Regions from separate parts of the Photobacterium sp. Alg240-V54 genome, predicted to be linked through region 3. Evidence: predicted binding sites of a transcription regulator. Region 3 holds the regulator's gene; each other region holds the start of a gene.
What was found. Region 3 encodes PurR, which represses purine synthesis genes. Its sites were predicted from a motif close to TNANGNAAACGTTTNCNTNA; they were not measured.
Positions count from the first base shown of each region.

Region 1: purE (5-(carboxyamino)imidazole ribonucleotide mutase) is a predicted target of PurR. The motif match lies at 1,758-1,777, and genes of this name have one in related genera.
Region 2: folD (bifunctional methylenetetrahydrofolate dehydrogenase/methenyltetrahydrofolate cyclohydrolase FolD) is a predicted target of PurR. The motif match lies at 3,693-3,712, and genes of this name have one in related genera.

Region 1 covers NZ_UNRL01000014.1:69,213-75,514, reverse strand. The annotation lists gene aroE (shikimate dehydrogenase) at 1-104, opposite strand, end outside; gene hemF (oxygen-dependent coproporphyrinogen oxidase) at 167-1,087, opposite strand; gene tsaC (L-threonylcarbamoyladenylate synthase type 1 TsaC) at 1,091-1,648, opposite strand; gene purE (5-(carboxyamino)imidazole ribonucleotide mutase) at 1,843-2,331, shown strand; gene G6R09_RS19325 (5-(carboxyamino)imidazole ribonucleotide synthase) at 2,331-3,449, shown strand; gene G6R09_RS19320 (type I DNA topoisomerase) at 3,510-4,070, opposite strand; gene G6R09_RS19315 (DUF494 family protein) at 4,073-4,546, opposite strand; gene dprA (DNA-processing protein DprA) at 4,549-5,649, opposite strand; gene G6R09_RS19305 (LysM peptidoglycan-binding domain-containing protein) at 5,655-6,302, opposite strand, start outside.
Region 2 covers NZ_UNRL01000003.1:365,206-371,507, reverse strand. The annotation lists gene G6R09_RS10690 (response regulator) at 1-273, shown strand, start outside; gene G6R09_RS10685 (peptide MFS transporter) at 347-1,741, opposite strand; gene rfaH (transcription/translation regulatory transformer protein RfaH) at 2,186-2,689, shown strand; gene folD (bifunctional methylenetetrahydrofolate dehydrogenase/methenyltetrahydrofolate cyclohydrolase FolD) at 2,766-3,623, opposite strand; gene tig (trigger factor) at 5,213-6,302, shown strand, end outside.
Region 3 covers NZ_UNRL01000004.1:147,656-153,957, forward strand. The annotation lists gene G6R09_RS12425 (FAD-dependent oxidoreductase) at 1-536, opposite strand, end outside; gene G6R09_RS12430 (carboxymuconolactone decarboxylase family protein) at 526-1,155, opposite strand; gene G6R09_RS12435 (TfoX/Sxy family DNA transformation protein) at 1,625-2,212, opposite strand; gene purR (HTH-type transcriptional repressor PurR) at 2,590-3,594, opposite strand; gene G6R09_RS12445 (heme ABC transporter ATP-binding protein) at 3,978-4,775, opposite strand; gene G6R09_RS12450 (iron ABC transporter permease) at 4,772-5,809, opposite strand; gene G6R09_RS12455 (hemin ABC transporter substrate-binding protein) at 5,828-6,302, opposite strand, start outside.

The sequences.
Region 1 (6,302 bases), on a different contig from region 3:
CTGGTGTATGTCATCTGCTGGCTCGTTTGGCGGGCAAACAATGTATGGATGAACGGAGATTTACTTTGCCCGATCGGGTTACCAAATACGACGTACTTATCCATATACGAATTCTCCCTTTATATTAAGAGGCTCTATCACTTTAAGATCTGAGCTCAATAATTAACTACCACTCTCGCGGCTTTAAATAATCTAGATACAACCGCGCTTCTGCTGAATTAGGTTCTGGCTGATAGCAATATTCCCAGCGCGCTAATGGTGGCATCGACATTAAAATAGATTCCGTTCTTCCGCCACTTTGTAAGCCAAATAAGGTGCCACGATCATAAACCAAGTTAAATTCGACATAACGTCCACGACGATAAAGTTGAAATTCACGTTCGCGCTCACCATAAGGTAATTGATGTCGCTGAGCGACTATCGGTATATAGGCATCAACAAAACCATTACCAACCGCTTGCGTATAAGCAAAGCTCTTATCAAATCCCCATTGATTGAGATCGTCAAAAAACAGCCCACCAATACCACGAGTTTCATCGCGATGCGGTAAGAAGAAGTATTTATCACACCATGCTTTATGTTGTGAATAAACATCATCACCAAACGGAGCACAAATCGCTTTGGCAGTATCATGCCAATGCTGGCAATCGTCATCAAAAGGGTAAAACGGGGTAAGATCAAAGCCACCACCAAACCACCAAACTGGTGCTTCACCGTCTTTTTCTGCGATGAAGAAGCGAACATTGGCATGAGAGGTTGGTACATAAGGGTTGCGAGGGTGAATAACTAATGACACCCCCATCGCTTCAAAACGTCGACCAGCTAGTTCCGGACGGTGAGCAGTCGCGGATGCTGGCATCTCATCGCCATAGACATGAGAAAAGTTAACCCCCGCTTGCTCAAATACTGCGCCATTGCGCAATACTCGACTACGACCACCGCCACCTTGCTCTCGTTGCCATTGATCTTGTTCAAACTCGGCATTACTCTCTTGTTGTGCCAAAGCCTGACAAATAGTGTCTTGAAGTTGGAATAAAAACGTTTTTACTGCGTGCTTATTAAGCTCGATTTGCTCACGATCAGTCATTAATTACCCCTGACGGAAAATATTACCCGTTTGGGCATCTCGAATTTCAGAAGGATTAGTACGGCCTCCGGTTTCACCGTCAAGTATCGCTGCCAGTTTATCCCCAAGTTGCTGCTCAACATCAGCTACCGTTCGTCCTGGTTCAAGCCCAGTTAAATTGGCACTGGTTGACGTTAGAGGCTTACCAAACTGACGACATAATTGTTGCACTAATGGATGATCCGTTACTCGTACTGCAATGGTAGTAAATTGACCGGTTAAAAAAGCAGGTACATTAGATTTGGTTGGCATTACCCAGGTTACAGGCCCCGGCCATGATGCCAATACCGTTTGTTTTTGCTGCGGTGTTAATTGACTATCATCGATATAAGGTAATAACTGCTCATAGTCAGCAGCAATTAAGATTAAGCCTTTTTCTATTGGGCGCTGTTTTAAGGCTAATAATTTATTCACAGCCTGTTGATTATCAGGATCACAACCAACACCAAATACCGCCTCGGTTGGATATCCAATCACTTGACCTTGCTTTAACGCTGTCACTACTTGGGTAATATTTGCCACAAATTCCTCTGCTCTTTATTCAGCTGATATTTTATTTTTTAGTTAGATAATCATCATACCGACACATGCTTAACAACACCATTTAAGGTTAATCATAGCGTAACTTTACCGACGCAAACGTTTTCCTTTGGAGTAAATCACCGTATAATGGCGTAAATAACACTTTAGTCGTTCATTACCTATAGGAGATCGGAATGAAAGTTGGAATTATCATGGGATCAAAATCTGATTGGCCAACCATGCAACATGCCGCAGAAATGCTCGAGCGCTTTAACGTTGCTTACGAAACTAAAGTGGTTTCAGCTCACCGTACTCCTCATCTATTAGCAGAGTATGCTGAAACAGCCCGCAATCGCGGTATTAGTGTCATTATTGCTGGTGCTGGCGGCGCTGCACATTTACCAGGCATGACCGCTGCGTTTACCAGTTTGCCAGTGCTGGGTGTACCGGTGCAATCTCGCGCTTTAAAAGGCATGGACTCACTATTATCAATTGTGCAAATGCCAAAAGGTATCGCCGTTGGCACCCTTGCAATTGGTGAAGCAGGTGCTGCCAATGCCGGTTTATTAGCTGCTCAAATCATTGCAACCCACAACCCTGAGGTTTTAGCGGCTGTTGAAGCTTTCCGCCAGCAACAAACCGATACTGTACTTGAGAACCCTAATCCGGCTGAGGATGCATAATGAATCAGGTACTGGTACTTGGTGCTGGCCAACTTGCACGAATGATGGCACTCGCCGGCGCACCACTGAATATTAATGTTATCGCCTACGATGTAACTACCACCAATGTTGTACACCCTCTAACCCAACAGTGCCAATCATTATCACTGATTGAAGCCATTGCCGCAGCCGATGTTATTACCGCTGAATTTGAACATATTCCAGATGCAATTTTAAACCTCTGCGCGGCCAGTGGTAAATTTAAGCCTCACCCTGATGCCATCAAAGCCGGTGGCGATCGCCGCATTGAAAAAAACTTATTAACCAATGCTCAAGTTGCTAATGCGCCATACCATATTATTAATAATCGTGCAGATTTAGACGCTGCGATTACTGCAATTGGATTACCGTTGGTATTAAAAAGTGCCTTAGGTGGTTATGACGGTAAAGGCCAATGGCGCTTAAAAACTCACGATCAAATTGAATCAGTGTGGGCAGAAATGGCACAATGTATCGCGGCAAGTGATAACCAAGCGATTGTGGCAGAAAAATTTATTGGTTTTGATCGTGAAGTATCTTTAATTGGTGCGCGAAATGCTAAAGGGGAGATTAAAACCTATACCCTCAGTGAAAATGTTCATACTGATGGCGTACTTAGCTTATCAACTGCCATTGTCGGTGACAGTGCCCTACAACAACAAGCACAACAAATGTTCACCGCGGTGGCGAAACAATTAAATTATATTGGCGTGCTGGCGTTGGAATTTTTTGAAGTTAATGGTCAATTATTAGTTAATGAAATCGCCCCTCGCGTCCATAATTCAGGCCATTGGACTCAACAAGGCGCAGAGACATGCCAATTTGAGAACCATCTTCGAGCAGTGTGCGATTTACCATTAGGCGGCACCGATCTTATTCGTCCAAGTGCTATGATCAATATTCTCGGCCAAGATAGCGTTCCCGAAGCGGTATTAGCTTTAGAAAATTGTCATGTACATTGGTATGGCAAAGAAAAACGTGACGGTCGTAAAATGGGCCATATTAATGTCTGTGCGGCAACCCCAGAGCTATTGCAATATCAGTTAATGTTATTAGGGCAAATATTACCGCCACAGTATTTTCCTGCACTACCACACTAAATAGCCTATAAAAAAAGCCTGCACTATTATGCAGGCCTTTAGTTTTCATCGTTAATTAACTTATTTTTCAACATCTTGATAAGCATTGCATTTTCGATCAGCGCACTGCAATTTGATACCACTGACTAATTTCTTTTCTAGCAACAAGCCAAATCCACACTGCTGGCATGTACCAATCACGGGTTTATTATTAACGGCAAAACGGCATTGCGGGTATTTATCACACGCATAAAACAGTTTGCCATAGCGTGATTTGCGCTCAACTAAATGCCCCTGATGACATTCAGGACAATTAATATCAGTTTGCTGAGGTTTTTTTTCTGGCGATGCAAGGTAATGACATTCAGGGTATGCTGAACAACCAATAAACATTCCATAGCGACCTTGGCGTAAAACCAATGGCTGAGCACATTCAGGACATGGCATATCGAGCAGTTTAACTATGTGACCATCATTTTGTTTAAGGGGCTGAATATAATCACACTTAGGATAATGTTCACACCCCAAAAAAGGGCCATGCTTGCCAAAACGCATCACTAAATCAGCGTTGCACTGTGGACATGATTGATGTTGTAATGCGTGTTCATGGGCTGCAAATAAGGGTTCACTGTCGGTGGTCATTATTAATGTAGACCTCCATCTTCTGCGCCATATAATAATTCTTCTACCTGATCATAAGCCGCTTCATTTCCAGGAGCATTAAACAGCACCATCAGAATAATCCACTTTAGATCATCAAGTATAAATTCTTGAGTATCGAGCTCCATTACGCGATCAATCACCATTTCTCGCGTATCTGCATTAAGAACATCAATTTGCTCAAGGTAAAGCAAAAAACCTCGACACGCTGTATCCATACGTAACATTTCTTTGTCGGTATAGATGCGCATTGACGTTATCGCGCTATGATTAACATACGGTGTGTTTTCTGTTTCTTGTAAAGCAGCCAGTTTTTCAAGCCACTCTAAGGACTTGTAAATATCATCCTGATGAAAACCTGCACGCAGAAGTTCCTCTGAGAGTTCGTCTTGATCGACTAATAACTCAGCTTCGCTTTGAATATAGGTTTCAAATAGATACATAAGAATATCCATCATAACTAGCCCCTCCTCGTTCTGATATAACCACCGGGCACTGCAGTCACCCAACCGGACAGTTCTAATTCTAATAATTGCGGTAAAATTTGGTGGATGGGTTGTTTACAGCGTTCAGCAACGACATCTACGGGTGTTGCTTCGGTGCCTACGTTAGCCAACAGTGCAGGAAATGGCAATTCTTCATTTTGCTTCGTTGCTAAAGGCACGCCTATTTGATTGTTTATTGCACATTCTGTCAGGCTTCCTACCTCTTCATAAATATCAGCCGGACTTTCTACCAGTTTAGCACCTGATTTAATCAGCGCATTACAGCCACGACTGGCAGGATTATGAATCGAACCTGGCAGTGCAAAAACCTCTCGTCCTTGCTCCAACGCATAACGAGCGGTAATTAATGAGCCACTTTTTTGCGCCGCTTCAATCACTAATACTCCAGTTGATAAACCACTAATAATACGATTTCGACGCGGAAAGTTTTGCGGACACGGCTGTTGTTGTGGCCAAAACTCTGACACTAATGCACCTTGTTCAACAATACTGGCTGCCAATGTACGATGTCGAGCCGGGTAAATCTGATCAAGCCCTGAGCCTAATACCGCAATAGTTAATCCACCGGCTTGCAATGCCCCTTGATGTGCCTGACCATCAATCCCCAATGCTAGCCCACTAGTGACCACATAATTATTAGCGGCTAACGCTTTTGCAAAATGGAACGCCGATTCGCGACCATCAATGGATGCCGAACGACTACCAATAACCGCTATTTGGGGGGCGGCTAACGCGGTCACATCTCCACGAATAAACAATATCGGTGGCGGTGATGAAATCTGCTTTAATAGATGAGGATAATGCGCTGAAGCGAGGGTTAATATATGCTGTTGCGGTGCTTGCTGCCATTGCAATGCGTAGTCTAAGCACTGCTGATTAGGATGCAGCAAAGCCTGTATTTGTTTGGCTGTTAACCCATATTGCTGCAATTGTTCTGCTGTCATTGCCACTAATTGCGATGGGCTCGCATCGGCCAACAAGCGCTGAATACGGCTGCCCCCTAATGAAGGAACAGCCGCCAGTTGTAACCATGCAATAAGCTCTGTATCGGTCATCACGATTATGAACGTGGCGCCTGAGCAACCACACCAGGTTTAAACGGTTGCTGATTATTTAGTACCACCGCTAGACTAAAATATTCATAAGGACGTAATACCATCGCTTGTGCCACGGCGACAGTGCCAAGTTGAGTACTATCGGTTAATAAAGTGCTGGTTTGATAATGATATTGACCTTTTTTACCTTGCACCTCCGCGCCGGGTTTAAACAACTCAAATACCTGTCCAGCAACCATGCCATCGAGATGACCACGATCAAGCACAATCACATCGTAATTAGAAATATAACTATAACCACTGATTTGACCCAACACTGTCGCAGATAATGATGCTGGCGGTGTCATTGGTGAAAACGATAAGTCATGCTGAATATCAGTGCCTAATAATGGCAATAAAATATCATTGGGAATAATTTCTTGCTGAAAACGATCAACCTGTAATTGACTGGTAACGCCATCACTGGTTATCACCGTTACATCAGCAATTTCTTTAAGGGTTGAGATCTTTGCCGTAATCGCCGTTTTCTCAGTCTGCTGTTGCTCATCAGTTCGCACAAAGTCTTGCTCTAAACGGTACACACGCCACTGACTGGTCGGCACTAATGACTGATCAGCCCACAACACATCACCAATAGAAAGGTAACCACGCTC
Region 2 (6,302 bases), on a different contig from region 3:
GGATTGAAGTATTCAGGTTATGCCACACCTGTGAAAGGTTTATTTGGCGTATTTAATCTTGCTGAAAAGCAACTTCACCTGATTGCGGCCGGCATTGGTGGTCAATTACAAGTAGGTGAGCAGTGCGCTACGATAACCGCTGGCGAGTGGTTGGGTAACGAGGCTTGCAATAATCCGTTGGTGATTTTACCGATGTCTGATAACGGTGGTCGATTATCATTGAGCGATATCCAGCATGCTAATTTTAGTGTTAACTTTGAAACGGTAACTTAAATTAAGCGATATTTAAATTAAAAAGGGATGCCGCTGCATCCCTTTTTTATTTTCTATTAATCACTTTAAACCACTACGCATTTGCAGTTTGTGGCTTAGTTTGATTATCGTCGTTATTCGCAGCACCTTCAGCACCGTGCATCCACGAAATCAGTTTGTTTGAAAATAATAGTAATAATACGCCCGCAATCACGGCTGTAATAGCAATACCAGAGAAGATAGCTAACGGACCAGCTTCACCGATACTTGCACCGACAACACCGGCAATGTAGTTTGCAATCGCATTAGCACCAAACCATGCACCCATCATCAATGATGCTAAGCGTAGTGGCGCTAATTTAGTTACCATTGATAAACCAATTGGTGATAGACATAGTTCACCAATGGTATGGAAGAAGTATGCACCAACCAGCCACATCATCGATGTCTTAACGGTTACATCACCGTTTTGCTCTAGTGCCGCACCGATCATACAAGCAAAACCAAGTGCAAGCGAGAACATCGCTAACGCAAATTTAACCGGTGAGTTTGGTTCACTCTTACCCATTCGAACCCAAAGTGCCGCTAAAATAGGTGCGCAGATAATAATGAAGAACGGGTTTAATGATTGGAACCATGCTGCTGGTACTTCAAAATCGCCAATCATACGGTTGGTATATTCTTGCGAGTAAATATTCATTAGGCCGCCAGCTTGTTCAAAGCCTGCCCAGAAAACAATCACAAACGTACACATAACTAAAATTACTTTTAAGCGATCACGCTCAATTTTAGTTAGTGGCTCTTTTTTACCACTGGCATTTTTTTCAGCATCACGCACAGCGGCAGGTACAGTACCGATATCGCCTAAGTAACGTTGAGCGAAGAAAACTTGAATTAATAGGCTCATCAACATGCCAACACCAGCACATAAGAAGCCAGCTTTCCAACCGTAAACAGCAGATGCGGTACCAGCAATCACCCCCGCGAGTAGTGAGCCGATATTAATACCCATATAGAAAATCGTAAAGGCGCCATCACGACGGTTATCACCTTCAGGGTATAAATCACCAACCATGGTTGAAATGTTTGGCTTAAATAAACCATTACCGACAATAAGGAAGGCTAAACCAACATAGAAAGCAGTAACGGCATGGGGATCAACCACGCTGTGAGGTAAAGCAAGTGTAAATTGACCAATGGCCATTAATACACCACCAATAATAATTGAGCGACGTTGACCTAAAATGTTGTCGGCAATCCAACCACCAATAAGAGGAGTAAAATAAACTAAGCCTGTGTAGATACCGTATAAGTTAAGTGCTTCTTCTGTGGTCCAGCCAAGGCCGCCGTTAATGGTTTTATCTGTTAAGTATAAAACCAAGATGGCGCGCATCGCGTAATAAGAAAAGCGTTCCCATAGCTCTGTTCCAAATAAAAGGAACAAGCCTTTTGGGTGGCCCAGAAGGGTACCACTACTATTATGACTCATAAGATTCTCTATTTTATTTTAATTAGTGTGTTTGCTCATTCATGTAGGTTTATAAAGCACAATATATTTGACTGCAAGTTTTTACATTTAATAAACAATGATAAAACATTACAACCAATTGATAAATAAGCAATTGTATATATATTGATCAATTATGAAAAATCAAATTCCATTACCATTATCTATATCTTACACTATTTGGTTGTTTATATTTAGGGTTTTATATTGTTTTTTAGTATTATATTGGGTGGTTATATCACCCTGTGAGAATATTCATATATGTTACAAATTAAGCGCAGGGATATTGGTCAATCATATTACATGGACCAATAACCATAGAATATAATTCCAATGTTAATCAAAATTGGGCTGTTGTGGTGGAAGATGAAAATTAGCATTGATTTGTATATACTGAGTAAAGTTAAGATTTAATTGAGGTTGATGATGAAAGATTGGTATCTACTTTATTGTAAGCGTAGTGAGCAAGAACGCGCAGTGATCAATCTTGATCGTCAAGGGGCTGAATGTTATTACCCGCAAGTTGTTGTTGAAAAGATTGTGCGTGGTAAACGTTGTGAGTGTCATGAGCCACTATTTCCAAGTTATGTTTTTGTGACGTTTGATCCTGAAAAATTAAGTTTTACAACAGTGCGTTCAACGCGTGGTGTTGCTGATTTTATTCGTCAAGGGGCAATGCCACAGATAGTAAGTGAAGAACTTATTTATAATTTAATGCTTAATGAAGATAATGGTTCACATGATCATATGTTTGAATCATTACCACAACAAGGCGATAAACTGATTTTACAGCAAGGTAAATTTAAAGGCCTTGATGCGATTTATCAGGAAGCTGATGGTGAGAAGCGATCATTTATGCTGATTAACTTATTGGGTAAACAAGTTAAAGTTAGTGTAGAGAATACGGATCTCATCAACAACAAAGCATAAGTTAATAAAAAAGCGAGTATTGATATACTCGCTTTTTGTGTTTAATAACAGTGCAGCCTCATTAAGAGGCATTTACTTAGGCTGAATGATATTGCTCGCAGGCTAGTAACGTATTTTCAATCAGGGTCGCAACCGTCATTGGCCCGACACCACCAGGTACAGGTGTGATATGTTTGGCACGCTGGCAAGCGACATCAAATTCTACATCTCCGCACAACTTACCATTTTCAAGACGGTTAATACCGACATCAATCACTGTTGCGCCTTCTTTGATCCAGTTTCCAGGAATAAAATTAGCTTTGCCAACGGCGACCACAAGAATATCAGCTTGACGGACATGACCTTCAAGATCTTGTGTGAAACGGTGACAAGTCGTTGTAGTAGCTCCTGCTAATAACAACTCAAGTGTCATTGGTCGTCCGACAATGTTTGATGCACCCACAATAACAGCATGTTTGCCGCGTACTTCAATATTGTAGCGTTCCAGTAGTGTAATAATGCCTTTTGGTGTGCATGAACGTAATTTAGGAATACGTTGACTTAGGCGACCGACATTGTAAGGGTGAAAACCATCGACATCTTTTTCAGGATCGATGCGTTCAAGAATACGGGTGGTGTCTATACCTGCAGGTAATGGTAATTGTACTAAAATACCATCCATGGTTGGATCTTGATTAAGCTCATCAATTAAATCGAGTAATTGTTGTTCAGTCGCTGTGGTTGGTAGATCAAATGATTTTGAAATAAACCCGACTTCTTCACAGGCTTTGCGTTTACTACCAACGTAGATCTGTGAGGCTGGATCCTGACCTACGAGAACAACAGCTAATCCAGGTGCGCGTAATCCGGCATCGGTGCGTGCTTTTACTCTGGCGGCAACTTCCTGTCGTACAGTTTGGGAGATAATTTTCCCATCAATAATTTGAGCGCTCATGGTGATCCTTGTTGTGTTGGTTGAACGTATCAACGCCAATATTGTGGCAGATTATGAATGGAATTGCCATTAGGCAAACGATTGCTATTTGATTTTATATTTTGCTATCACTCTGATTTAAGTGTTGAAGCAGTGATGAGTAATCGAAAAAGAGTGATAAACATGCGGCTAACTTGTTGCTGTGAGCGATTGTTTCTTCTCAAAATATCTTCAATCATGGTTTTTTTGTTGTATCTTTAACCAGTCAGTTGTTTTAAGCATGAAAAATGAAGCAAAGAGATTGACCTTATATGATAGCTACGTATAATTCGTCGCATAACCTGATGTCATATCATGTTGTAGTGTTAATCGTTAAGTTTATACACTATAAAAGTTAACGATTAATATTAAAAATTGTCCCCTTAGCTCAGTTGGATAGAGCACGTACCTTTAAGAGAGGAGCCTGTATCTGGAAACAGTTACAGTGGAGAGGGTGAATTCAAGGAAACCTCAGCGCGTAATGGCGGTGGCAATCTTGAGCCAAGCTCTACAGGCGTGTAGAGAAGGTGCAGAGACTAGATGATGCAATGCGATCTCATTGTGTAATACATCACTAGCGCCCTCCACCCAAACAGATAATGCTGTGGGTGATGATATAGTCCAGACTACAAACACCAAAGGTGGCAGTGAAAACTGTAGTGGTAAGCTAAGTATGTGGTCGCAGGTTCGAATCCTGCAGGGGACGCCACTTTTTAAAAGCCAGCTATTATTAGCTGGCTTTTTTTTATCTAAAATTTGATGTATTTAGCTTTTAATTGAAATTCTTTCTCTGTTGCTTAGCCTTATCTATATTTAGTTGAGTTTAAAAAATCAAACCAAATAGTGAATTATATGCAGCGTTGCCCGAGGTGTGAGATTTGTAAGCCAATATCTGAATTTTATTTACGCGCAGATAGGAAAGGTAAAACACATTCTTATTGTAAGGCTTGTATAAATTTACAAACCTTACAGCGGCAGCGACGTTTAAAAAATCAATGTATTGAGTATAAAGGCGGGAAATGTGAAAGATGCGGCATTACAGGCCATCCAGCAATTTTTGATTTTCATCATAAAGATCCTACTCAAAAAGACTTTATTCTAAGTAGAGTACGATCTTTGAAATTTTCAACAATGCATATGGATGAATTAGACAAATGTCTTTTACTCTGTGCAAATTGTCATCGAATTGAGCATGCAAAATTTTAGTATTAGGCTCGATAATAAAATATTGTTATCTGTCTTATTAGCTCGTTTTTCCAACATTTGAACCACAAAAAACCGTTAAAATGCGATTTTTTTCATTTTTCCCCTTGAAATGATATTTCTAGCCCCTATCTTGTAATGCAGTCAGAGAGATCGTTCGCGTTAATAAGGTATCTACCTCGACGTCACCTAAAGGTGTCGTTATAATAGCGCGCTCTGAGAAGTAGGCTATCTACTCTCAGAATCTTTAAGAAAGAATTTAGGCGTTATGGTTTTCGAGCTGTAACACGAAAGGATGCCACCGTCAGTAAATGGCTGTTCGGCAACATCACTCAGAAACACTGAGTTAAGTTTTGAGGTTAAATATAATGCAAGTTACTGTTGAAACCACTGAAGGTCTAGAACGCCACCTAACTATTACAGTTCCTGCTGCAAACATCGAAGATGCTGTTGCTGCTGAACTACGTAAAATTGCTAAAACTCGTCGTTTTGACGGTTTCCGCCCAGGTAAAGCACCAATGAAGATGGTTGCTAAAATGTTTGGCGCTTCTGTACGTCAAGACATCCTAGGTGAAGTAATGCACCGCCACTTTATCGAAGCTATCGTTAAAGAGCAGATCAACCCAGCTGGCGCACCAACTTTCACTCCAGTAGAAATTGCTGAAGGTAAAGATTTAGTGTTTAAAGCTTCTTTTGAAGTTTTCCCAGAAATCGAACTAGCTGGTTTAGACAAAGTTGTTGTTGAGAAGCCAGTTGTAACTGTAACTGATGCTGACGTTGACGGCATGCTAGATACACTACGTAAGCAACAAGCTACTTGGACTGACGTTGAAGCAGCAGCTGACGCAGATAGCCGTGTAACTATCGATTTCGTTGGTACTATCGATGGCGAAGAATTCGACGGCGGTAAAGCTGAAGGTTTCGCACTTGCTATGGGCCAAGGTCGTATGATCCCTGGTTTCGAAGAAGGTGTTGTTGGTCATAAAGCAGGCGACGAGTTTACTGTAGAAGTAACTTTCCCTGAAGAATACCACGCAGAAAACCTAAAAGGTAAGTCTGCAGCATTTGCTATCACTCTTCATAAAGTAGAAGCACAACAACTACCTGAGCTAACTGAAGAATTCGTTGCTAAGTTTGGTGTTGAAGACGGTTCTGTTGAAGGTCTTAAGACTGAAGTTCGTAAGAACATGGAGCGTGAGCTTAAGCAAGCTGTTAAAGGTCGCATTAAAGATCAAGTTCTTAACGGTCTTGTTGAGCAAAACGACATCACAGTACCTACAGCGCTTATCGATCAAGAAATCGAAGCACTACGTAAGCAAGCTGCACAACGTTTTGGCGGCGATGCTAAGAACATGCCTGAACTACCACGTGAATTGTTCGAAGAACAAGCTAAGCGTCGTGTAGTTGTTGGCCTACTAGTTGGTGAAGTAATTAAAGCAGAAGAGCTAAAAGCAGACG
Region 3 (6,302 bases):
TAAACCGCCGTTCCGGCTAGCATACCTAATTGGCTTACCCAGAAAAAAGTCCATGCTTTAATCGCTGTTAATCCCATCAGTAGGTTGATTAGAAAAAACGGAAAAACGGGGATTAAACGTAAGCTCAGTAAATAAAAAGCCCCTTCTTTGGCTATACCTTGATTTAATGTTGTTAAACGCTGACCAAACTTTGCTTGCACCCAGTCGCGTAAGATAAAACGGCTCGATAAAAATGCCAATGTTGCGCCAATGGTGCTGGCAAACGACACCATGATCAAACTGGTCCAGAAGCCAAATAACGCGGCACCTAGCAGGGTTAAAATTGATGCGCCAGGAATAGAAAGGGCAGTGGCTAATACGTACAGACTAAAAAAGCTGATATAAGACGTTATTGGGTTTTCAGCAATATGATCCTGTAGCGCTAATTGTTCGCGCTTGGCATATTCTAGGGTTAGAAAATGCCCGAGATCAAAATAGAACCAAGCACCAATAAATACAGCGATTACAGCCAATAATACAATTTTGTTATTTTTCATCTAAGCTCCTTGGTGGCTGTTCAGTTGAAGTCGAAGAATCATTAGTCGTTGGTTGTTGAGTAGCATTATTTGTTTGTGGTTGAATTGGCAATGAGCAAAAACCTTGTGCAGGCACGTCAAGCGCAGTATTAAATTTTGCGGATAAATTTTGAAAGCTAATTAAGGCGGTTAACTCGATGATATCATCACTGCTATACCACGCTGCGAGAGCGGCAAGCATTTCGTCACTAACGTGTTCACCAGTAATAGTCATGGCTTCAGTGTAGGTCAGTACCGCTTGCTCTTGTGCGGAGAAGTGGCTAGAAGATTGCCAATTTGCCAATGCTTTTATTTTCTCGACTGAGTGACAGCGTTCTGCGAGTTTCATGCCGTTAGCATCAACACAGAAGGCACAGTTATTGAGTTGTGATACACGAACGCAAACCAATGAACGTATCACGGCATCAAGTGGGGATTTTTTACGATCAAGGTAACCAAAGAACACCGCCACTAACCAGAAGAGTACCGGCTTACGTCCCCATAACTTAGCAGGATTGAGTACTTTTCCAAAATGGCGTTCTTGTAACCACAGTAAAGGTTTTACCCATAATGAGAATGTATTTTTGGTTAATATACGCAAGGAATGTCCTTATAAAAAGTAAGTCACAACGACTCTTAACTACCAAGACCAGAAAAAGTGACATTGTATTTCATTTAATAAGAAAAAATTTGTTTATTATTGCAATTGGTTGAAATTGCAGCAACAAATACAACCTTGAGAGGCAGCAAAAAGAATGTGGTGGGCACAATGATATGCAAACGTTGATGAATGGTGAGTAATCATTATCGAACGTTAAAAATACGTTTAAGACGCCAGAAGAGAACTGATAAATGAATAAAATATAAAACAAAAAAATTACGTTTTATTTAATATTTATATCATCTATTAGTCGATATATTTAAATAAATGATATTAAGCTATTATTTTTAATTTACATTCTATCGAGGGATGCTTTAAATAGCGTGTTAATACCAAAGTAGAATAAATTAAAGAGGCACTGGGCCTCTTTATTCTTAAGCGTCACTTAGCCAGTTGACGAATATATTTATTATAGTTTTGCTAGCAGTTCATTGCGTCTGCTTTCTGGTATTACTGACCAGTGTTGGCCATGTATAGCACCTTCAAGTGCCCATAACAATTCTATACTTAACGACGTTTCTTGTGTTTTTTGTAACGCCTTATAAGCTTCGAGTGCGCCAATGTCATGCAGTTGTTTGATAGTTTTAATACCTACTTTTTTGAGCATTCGTTCATTTGAAAGCCGTAAGTTGGGTAAGTCTTTAATTCTATCTGGTGTACAGCAGTCTTTGGCTTTTTTATCAGCTTGTGCTGCCTCAAGAGAATATTTTGCCTGCTCGACAATTTTCTCTGGGTGTTGCCACCATTCATCAAGAATAGCGTAATGTTTTGTAATGACAGGGAAACCACGTTTTTTATAAATATATGGTTCTAAACCCGCTTGTTTAAATTCCTCTTCTGTTTTCGCGTTTGCACGTAGGTGGAGTTTATTATTTACCACAAGAGCAAACATTGCTTCTCCTGCGAAAATACCAAAACCGCCAAACATAGAACGCGATTTTACATTACCTAAATGGTCTAATAGTTTTAATGAATCTTTTAATATTGGTTTGTCCATACTTCTACTCGGTGAATAAATGAGTGTCACCTAACATTAAAGTAGTTGTCGTTTTACTTTTATTAATAAAGTTATTTACATCACAAACGAACTACTTTAAATCATTCATGTATTACTCTATAAATAGACTTATCAATAGCGAAGTTTTATTTATAGTTTGTAAGTCTTTTGCTTACTATTATATGTATTTACATGAATCATTATATTCTATCTTTTAACAAGTGAAGTTTGAATATTGATGAAAGCTGATGAATATGTGATATCGCTCATATTTCTTGGTAAGAAACAACGTTTTAATAGCGTTTAGAGGCAGGGGAATTATATTGATAGGAAAAAAAAGCCAATATAATTATTGGCTTGATAAATAGATAACGCTATTAGCGTAGATCTTTAACAGATTTTCGTTCAACGATAGCAGGGGCCATTTCAAAAATTTGAGGTTCGTGATCTTTGTCTTTCATTCGTGCCATCAAAATTTTAATTGCTGTTTTACCTAAGCGACGTTTTGGCTGGTGGATAGTCGTTAGTGGCGGCGCAAAGTAGGGCGCAAGATCAATGTTGTCATAACCAATGATAGAAATGTCATTCGGTACGCGTAGTCCCGCTTGTTCAAAGGTACTAATCAGTGCCATCGCCATAATGTCATTAAAACAAAAAATAGCGGTTGGGCGATCAGTCATCGCAATATATTTCTCAGCAGCTTCGACAGCAGAATCACACTCAAAATCGCCTTCAAGGATCCAGTCTTGGTTAACCTCTAAATTTGCTTCTGTCATCGCTTTATTGAAGCCTTTTAAGCGCTCACGACAGGTCGATTTATCATTGTGGCCAGATAGACAACCGATACGGGTATGACCATGTTCGATAAAATATTTAGTCGCAATATAGCCACCTTGTTCGGCATTATCTTGAATTTTATCAGTATGTGGGCTTTCTGGGCCCCAATCCATGACTACCATAGGTAAATCTTTTTGGCGCTCAAGTAGATCCAATAACTTCTGATCGAGATCTGAACACATTACTAATAAGCCATCGACACGTTTTTCTGCCAACATGCGTAAGTAATCGCGTTGCTTAGAAAGGTTGCCTTCGGTATTACATAAGATCAGAGTGTAACCTTCACGGTAACAATACTCTTCAACACCATGCACAACTTCAGCAAAAAATGGGTTGGTTGATTTAGTCACCAGCATACCGATGGTACGAGTCGTGTTACATTTTAAACTGCGTGCCACTGCGCTTGGTGCGTAGTTAAGATCTTCAACGGCAGCAAGAACTTTTTTCTGCGTTGCTTCTGCGACAAAGCGCGTTTTATTGATCACGTGTGAGACTGTTGTCGTTGAAACACCAGCCATACGTGCAACATCTTTAATGGTTGCCATATTTATTCTTCTAATAATGAGCGCTAGAAATGATTCTAGCCAATGGTGTGGTACCAAATTGAGTAATCACTGAGAGATATAAAATCCATCTTATTGCGTTAGTCGTCTCGTTAATTATTCAATTTGGCACCGATTATGTATCTGTTACATACTTAAATAGTATCCAACAACAAAATCCGCATCTATTTTGCGGCTTTATAATTATTACATATTTTTCAAGTGTAATCGCTTGCGTTCACATTTTACTGAGTGTTTCGCGTAGTGCAACGATTCTATTGTTTTGGATTAAAATATTTGATGCTATCAACAAAAAAACGTAAATTTCAGCAAATTTATCGTAGTGTTACTGAAATTTACTTGATGGACTCATCATGTGTGGTTAGTTAACATGCTGATAATAGATAAGGGTAATCATGGATAGGATGGCGGTGAACAGAAACTTGCCAACCATAGACAGTATTAATCACTGCCGGATTTAATGCTTGCCATGGTGTGCCATCGGCTTGAATTTTTCCATGTTGAATAATTACCATCCGCTGAGCATATTGGGCCGCTAAATTAAGATCATGTAATACCACGATCACCGCTGCACCTTGAGCTGCCATCGTTTGTGCCATTTGTAGCGTTTTATGTTGATGGGCTAAATCTAAGGCTGAAGTTGGCTCATCTAACATTAAAATGCATTTATCATCGGCTTGGCTTAATTGGGTTAATACTCGTGCAAAATGGATCCGTTGTTTTTCACCACCAGATAAGGTGGGATACAACCGCTGAGCAAGCTCAAGCACATCGGTATTAGCCATTGTTTGGTTAGTGATGTGATTGATTTCTTGGCGAGATAAACACAATGGCATAGTGCCAAGTTCTACCACTTCTTTACAGGTAAAGCTAAAAGAGAGTGAACTGTGCTGCGGTAGAATGCCTAAATGACGCGCCAGTTCTGCGCGTTGCCAATCATTGATATCACGATTGAAAAATGCCACATCGCCACTTTCAGGTGAAATCTCACCACATAAGATTTTAAGCAAGGTGCTTTTACCCGCGCCATTAGGGCCTAATAGCGCAGTAACTTGACCTGCTTTAATATCAATACTGAAATTATCTAATAACACTTTATTGGCTAATGTGAGCTGTAAGTTACGTGCTGTAATCGCCGTCGAGTGTGAGAGTGTCGCCGTCATGCGATTCTGCCTTTTTGCTTATTAAGTAGATAGATAAAAAATGGAGCGCCTAAAATAGCGGTAATAATACCTACCGGAAGTTCTTGTGGTGCAAACGCACTACGGGCGATCATATCTGCGACGAGTAGTATTAAAGCGCCTAAAATAGCCGATATTGGCAACAATGTCTTATGGTTAGGGCCTGAAATCATGCGCCCTAAATGCGGAATAACCAGACCAATAAAACCAATTGGGCCGGTAATCGCAACGGTGATCCCAACTCCTGCGGCACACACAATAATTAAACTGCGTTTAAGGTGTTGAACATCAACCCCCATATGACGGGCTTCGGCTTCACCTAATAAAAACGCATTAAGTGCATTTGCTTGACGGTAACAATAATAATAAATCACGATAAGGCTTATAAAAGCTAACCCAATACCAGACCATGTAGCCCCAGCAAGTGAGCCCATAGACCATAAAGAGAAATCACGTAGGGCTTGGTCATCAGCAATGTAATTTAATAACCCCAGTCCTGCGCCAGATATTGCACCAATCGCAACCCCTGCAAGCAGCATAACCACGACAGAGGTGCCATTTTTGTCAGTACCAAGGTGATACACCAAATAAGTACTTATTGCGCCACCTAAAAAAGCAAAAAAGGGTACGGCACCAATGTTCATTAATAGTGGGTAATGCGTCATCAGCGGAGCAAATAAAATGATTGCAAATGCCGCTCCTAGGCCAGCACCGCCTGATATACCAATAATACCAGGGTCGGCAAGAGGGTTACGAAATAACCCTTGTAACACGGCACCACAAATTGCCAATATAGCGCCAATCGCAATACATAATAATGTCCGTGGTAACCGTATTTGATGGATCACTAAATCAACATGAGTCGCAAGGTGATGCTCGCCGGGTAACAGGGCAATAAAGCTGTCTTTATAGCTAATATCCATCGGCCCTATCGCAATCGAACTGAGTAGCGCAAATAAAAGCGAACAGATACTGATCACGTAAATGACGGAGGGAGAAATACGAGTAACATTCATGACGACATTGATCTCAATTTACGATTGTGGATAAAAAACACCATTAAGGCGCATGGCTTCATTAATACTGTGAATACCTAATCCTCCAATCAGGGCTGTACCGTCAATCACCGCAATGGCATTGTTTTTTGCCGCAGGTGTTGCCGCTAACATGGGCATTTTTTCCAGCAACTGTTGCATGTTGTTAATTGATGCAGTGGTGCGATCACTTAATAAAATAATGTCGGGTTGCATCTGCAAAATAGCTTCCGTTGATACTGGCTTATAATTAGCCACTAATTGCGCGGCAGGATTAATTGCACCTGCTAAAGTAATAATGCTATCGGCGGTGGTATTTTTGCCCGCAATACTGATTGGACGACCATCATGGATCATTAAAAACAACACCTTTTTAAGCGGGTGTTGTTGATCTAAATTGTGCTGTTTGATGGCATCCACGCTGGTTTGGAGTTGTTGCTTAAGTTGCTGCGCTTGCTGTTGATGTTGGGTTAAT